One region of the Lysinibacillus sp. FSL M8-0216 genome, then DNA from elsewhere that is predicted to be linked to it. Evidence: riboswitches for the same ligand, from Rfam matches in the RefSeq annotation. Region 1 holds a riboswitch; the other holds the start of a gene.

Region 1 (3,256 bases):
CGCGAGCAGAGAATTCCAGCATAGAAAATGGCTTAGCAATATAATCGTCTGCCCCTAATCCCAAGCCAAGCGCTTTATCTACATCACTATCCTTTGCGGACATAATGATGATAGGAAGTGCTGCCTGTTCTCGAATGACTTTTAAAACTTCTAATCCATTAAGCTTAGGAATCATAATATCTAGGATGACTAAATCAAAGGTTTGATTTAAACAATATTGCAATGCCTCTTCACCATTATTGGCAGTGGTGACTTCGAAGCCTTCCAATAATAAAAAATTCGCTACCATTTCGCGAATAGCCTCATCATCTTCCACTAGTAAAATATGTTTTTGCATTTTCATGCACCTCTCTCTACTAGAAAGTCAAAAATCACACTTCCATATCTATAGTATACTACCATATATATGATATTAATTTAGTAATAATTTTAAAGGTCTCTATATAAAAAAAGCTGTTCCATCAACCATTATACAGCGGTTTATAGAACAGCTCTTCTATTTAATTTTCCACTTTTAAATCACAATCTTTAAGAGGAAGCATTTTTGTTTTATGTTTAATTTTGTACCCTAGCCATAGCAATAGGAACAGTGGAATACCAATATAGGAAACAAGGATACCATACCAATCGATTGTACCTCCGATAAACGCTGTGTAATTCTGTCCAATTACAACAATCATACAAATAGTAAAGGCGAATAGTGGACCGAATGGGTATAGCTTTGCTTTATACGGTAATAGCTTTGGATCTAAGCCCTGTGCCTCGAAAGCACGACGGAAACGATAATGACTAAATGCAATACCTAGCCAAGCAATAAAACCTGACATCCCAGAGGCATTTAATAGCCAGATATAAACAACCCCATCACCAAAGAATGATGCTAAAAACGCTACACAGCCTACAGCTAATGTTGCGATCAATGCATAAATCGGAATACCTCGACGACTTAGCTTTGCAAAGAATTTAGGAGCATGACCATCCACTGCTAATTGCCATAGCATACGTGAAGATGCATACAGTCCAGAATTACCTGCTGATAGCATAGCCGTTAAAATAATGGCATTCATTAAGGAGGCAGCAAAAGCAATACCTAAACGATCAAACACGAGAGTAAATGGAGATACAGCGATATCCTCCGATAATAAGCGTTCATCTGTGAATGGAATTAACATCCCTATAGCAGCAATAGCTAAAATATAAAATAAAATAATACGCCAAAACACCGATTTTACTGCCTTCGGTATATTTTTTCCAGGATCATCTGTTTCCCCTGCTGTTACCCCAAGTAGCTCTGTTCCTTGGAATGAAAATCCTGCTGCAAGGAAAATACCAAATGTAGCAAGGAAGCCACCATGGAATGGTCCATCACTAATAAAGAAATTTGTAAAACCTACAGGTGCCTGTCCACCTAAAATACCAAAAATCATTAATATGCTAATAATAATAAATACAATGACCGTAGCCACTTTAATCATCGCAAACCAATATTCACTTTCACCATAGCTCTTTACAGACAATAAATTAAATGTCAGTACAATTACAATAAATAATACTGTCCAAAGTGCTGATGAGCTATCTGGGAACCAATATTTCATAATTAATGACACTGCCGCAATTTCGGCTGCAATCGTAATTGCCCAGTTATACCAATAGTTCCAGCCTAGTGCAAAGCCTAGAGCGGGATCTACAAATTTTGTCGCATACGTACTAAAAGAACCCGAGGATGGCATATAGGCAGCCATTTCCCCTAAACTTGTCATTAAAAAATATACCATAATACCGATTAAGGCATAGGCAAGCAATGCGCCTCCCGGTCCTGCTTGTGCAATGGCACCACCACTGGCTAAAAATAGCCCTGTACCAATTGTACCGCCTAAAGAAATCATTGTGATATGACGGCTTTTTAATTCTTTTTTCAGCTTCGGTGCATTATGGCCGAGCTGATTTACTTTTATTTCACTCACGATATAGCTTCCTTCCTATTTATGAGGCAAAAAAATGCCATCACATGAACAATGTGATGGCTAAGTTAATCCTCAGTTTTTCCTAAACGATAGCTCAACACGTTGTACAAACGTGACAGTTCTGTTCCTTTCGGAGACAGCCCCAGCATGAGGTTTTCAAGTCCCCTCACACTTCGGCAATATTTCCTTTCAGCTAATCTCTTCAATGCTTGTCATTTCAATAAGCTTACTTATAAATATCGCGACCTCTACCTCATTACAAACATGAGGCATATAATTATTAAATTTATGATATTTACTATACTAACATAAGACCTAAGACATTTCAATATAACCATTAATGTTTTGTATTTTGTGAATTTTCCACTATTTTTAATAGTGTAATAAAGTGTTATAGTAGTTCAATTAGAATGGTAATAACGGGGGGAATAATTTTGACTTTACATGATCATTCCGCCAGCTACACGAATAGAAAAATTAGCTGGAAGGGAACAACCTTATTATTAGTTTTTGGAATAATATTTATAGCGTCTACATTACGAATGCCACTAACTGTTGTGGGTCCAATTGTATCCTTTATCCGTGACGATCTTGGTATTTCCAATGTTCTAGCCGGTTTTTTGACAACTATTCCATTGCTTGCTTTTGCCACTATATCACCATTCGCACCAGTTGTAGCACGAAAACTTGGGCTTGAGCTAACCTTATTTTTATCCACGATTTTATTGGCCTTAGGAATTGTACTACGCTCCCTCGGTACAACAGGGTTACTTGTATTTGGCACAGTGCTCATTGGCGTAGCCATATCATTTGGAAATGTGTTGATTCCAGGTTTATTAAAATTAAAATTTCCATACCATGTAGGGTTACTAATGGCATTTTTTACTATGTCGATGAACTTAACGGCTGGACTTGGAGCAGGTATTAGTTATCCAATAGCTAATTCTTCACTAGGTTGGCAGGGAGCATTGGCTGTGGCGCTTATATTAGTCGTATTAACGATTTTAATTTGGATACCTCAATTGAAATTGAATAAGCCAGAACCAGCTACTACGGCCAAAAAAACAGGTAAACCCCTTTGGAAATCACCTGTTACATGGGCAGTAACAGGTGCAATGGGCTTACAATCTTTATTATTTTATACGACAGCAGCTTGGATTCCTGAAATTTATATTGCGCAGGGATTGGCTCCTGATAAAGCTGGTTGGATGTTTTCCATTATGCAATTCTCACAAGTCCCCATGGCATTGGCTGTCCCCATTATTGCTGGTAAAATGACTTCACAAAGACCA
Region 2 (3,256 bases), 1.5 Mb from region 1:
TGGGGTACATTAGAGCTAATGAAAGAATCGAAGGACGGACGTATTTTCCAGTTGACAAACGACCCTGAAATCTTGCAAATCAAACAACGCAGCTTCAGACTTGAAGCAGGATTTATAGCTGAACAGATTCAGCTAGCTAAAGGCTATTTAACAGAATGTTATGATGAAAAACGTGAAAAGCAACATTACGTTATGTTTACAGTCAAATGGGACGTGAAGGAACGAATTATGCATACGATTCCAACAGAGTAACAAAAAAGGATTGTCTCCCCATTCAATAAACGGGATGACAATCCTTCCTTTTATTTCGGGCAATTACAGAAAATGCTGTTTCTTCTATTATTATATGTAAAGAGCCTGCTCTAAATTAAATTCATCATGCAATGCATTTGCTGCACGAATCATTTCATCCTGTGGTACTACAACAGACACTTTAATTTCTGAGGTGCTCACCATCTTCACAGGGATATTCTCACGACGTAAACGATCGAACATGCGAGCAGCGACACCTGGATTCGAAACCATACCGGAGCCAACTATCGAAACTTTCGCCAATCCAATTTCGAAATCAGCAAAGCTAAAGCCAAGTGATACTTTACTATCCTCTAAAACACGTAAAGCTTCTGCAAATTCTTCTTTCAAAATCGAAAAGGACACAGTTGGTTTTAATCCATCAATGATTGCTTGAACAATGATATCCACGTTGATGCGATTTTCAGCAAGAGTTGAAAATATATCCGCTAATGAAGCATGTGAATAAGCATCATACCCAATTGTTAAACGAATAACATCTGATTCAAAGGCAACACCACGCACTACTAAATTTTTCTCCATCTCTACTTCCTCCTTCAATAAAGTACCTACTGACTCCACTAAACTAGAGCGTATGATCACTGGCATTTGGAACTTTTTAGCTAACTCCACTGCACGTGGATGAATGATGTGTGATCCTAAATGTGCTATCTCTAACATTTCATCATAGGAAATTTCCTGTAGTTTTTGTGCCTTTACAACAAAGCGTGGATCTGCTGTATACACACCATCAACATTCGTGTAAATGTCTGTCCGATCAGCATCTAATGCAACAGCAAGTGCAACGGCTGTCGTTTCGGTTCCACCTTTCCCAAGCGTTGTTATATTTTGGTCATTGTCAATGCCTTGATCTCCAGCAATAACGACGATTTGTCCTTGCAGCAAATGTTCATCAATACGGCTAACATCGATATGATTGATCCTTGCATGACTATGCATATGATCCGTGGAAATGCCAGCCTGCCAGCCTGTTAGTGACACCGCATTATAGCCAGCTTCTTGTATTGCAATGGCAAATACGGAGCTTGATAACTGAGAGCATGAAGATACAACTGCATCTAATTCACGTTTTGACACATCATCCGTGAAATGAAGTACGCTCATTTTCACATCCTGTATCGTTTGTCTCATCGCACCAACTACTACTACCACATCGAATCCTCTATCTCTTTCAGCAATTGCTTTTCGTGCAGCCTCTTGAATTTGTTCGGGCGATGCTAAAGCAGCCCCTCCAAATTTCATTACTATTCTAGACATTTCTTTTGTTCTCCTTTCCAGTCATGTAATTCACCTAAAATGAGGTGTAAAACAGCCTCTAGAAAACTAAAAAGGCAGCCTTCACAAAACGTGAAAGCTGCCTATAACATGTACAATAACGAAACTTGCGCATGTGTGATAGCTCTCCGAAACGTTTAGAATCGACAGTCTTACATTTTTTAAATGCAAAACCAGTACAACAGCGGAAACAACAATGCTGTACTTCGGCAAGGTCCCCTTTCACGCAATGTCTTAGGATTTGTTCATCCTCTTTTGCGCTACTTTTGAATCTTGCACCTCTATCATCACCTTAAAAGTGATTATATTAAATTTTTCCGCCCTCATATAGCAAGTGGGCTAATAACATTGGATCATAATGTTATTTACAACCTTAGCATATGTCTATTCCTTTGACAATGTCTCCTGCTGAAAATAGGCATAAATATGATTTGCTAAATTAGCTGGCATCCCAGCTTCCTGTAAAGCTAGCTCACTAGCCTCCCGTATTTTCTTCACGGAACCAAAGTGTTTCAGTAACTGCTGTTTTCGTTTTGGACCGACACCTTCGATTTGATCCAGAACAGACTGTATAGCATGCTTTTCATGCTGTTGACGCAAGAAGGTAATCGCAAAACGATGGACTTCATCTTGTATTCGTTGTAATAAATAAAAACCGTCACTTGTACGTTTTAAGGCAATGACCTCTGGCGGATCACCAAACAATAGCTGGGATGTATTATGCTTGTCATCCTTTGCTAAACCAGCAATAGGTATAACTAGTCCTAATTCATCCTCTAATACTTCACGCGCAACTTCCATTTGACCTTTACCACCATCAATTAGCACTAAATCTGGTAATGGAAGACCTTCCTTCAAAACACGAATATAGCGTCGACGGATTACCTCTTGCATAGCACCATAATCATCATGCTTGGCTGCTGTACGGGTTTTATATTTGCGATATTCCTTTTTGGCGGGTTTGCCATCAATAAAAACAACCATTGCAGATACGGCGTCTGTTCCATGCATATGACTATTATCAAAAGCTTCAATTCGTAATGGTGTCGTTATGCCCATTGCATCACCAAGTGCCTCGCATGCACCAATAGTACGTTCTTCCTGTCGTTCAATAAGTTGGAATTTAGCGGACACTGCAATTTCAGCATTTTTCGTCGCTAAATCTACCAACTCCTTTTTTTGACCTCGTTTTGGCGTAAGAACTTTGATACCTAACAATTCCGTTAAAATGGCACCATCAATTGCTTGTGGAATAAAAACTTCTTTTGGCTTAATATGTTCTGGTTTTTCATAAAACCGTCCCACAAATGTTAGGAACTCTTCCTCTGCGTCTTGATAGATCGGGAAAATAGAAACATCTCGCTCGATCAGTTTACCTTGCCGAACGAAGAAAACCTGAACACACATCCATCCTTTTTCCACAGCATAGCCAAAGATATCACGGTTAGTAGTGTCACTTGATACTATTTTTTGCTTCTGCATAACTGTATCAATATGGGCGATTTGATCACGAAACTCCTTAGCTCGTTCAAACTCTAAGTTTTCGGCAGCCGCAAGCATTTTTATTTCAAGCTCCTTTTTGACTGCCTCCACACCGCCGTTAAGAAACTTCGTCATATCCTCAATCATTTCCTGGTAAACATGACCATCAATTTGTTTCACACAAGGT

Evidence for each region. A riboswitch is a leader RNA that binds a small molecule or an ion and turns the genes downstream of it on or off. The one in region 1 is predicted to bind lysine.
Region 2: it holds a riboswitch for lysine, as region 1 does, so the genes downstream of both, MKX57_RS17700 (aspartate kinase) here and MKX57_RS01295 (amino acid permease) in region 1, are expected to answer to the same signal.

What each region holds. Positions count from the first base shown of each region.
Region 1 covers NZ_CP152007.1:264,956-268,211, reverse strand. Annotated here, with positions in the region: gene MKX57_RS01300 (response regulator transcription factor) at 1-337, opposite strand, end outside; gene MKX57_RS01295 (amino acid permease) at 501-1,964, opposite strand; lysine riboswitch at 2,047-2,223, opposite strand; gene MKX57_RS01290 (MFS transporter) at 2,375-3,256, shown strand, end outside.
Region 2 covers NZ_CP152007.1:3,573,013-3,576,268, forward strand. Annotated here, with positions in the region: gene MKX57_RS17695 (YslB family protein) at 1-252, shown strand, start outside; gene MKX57_RS17700 (aspartate kinase) at 343-1,569, opposite strand; lysine riboswitch at 1,701-1,879, opposite strand; gene uvrC (excinuclease ABC subunit UvrC) at 1,972-3,256, opposite strand, start outside.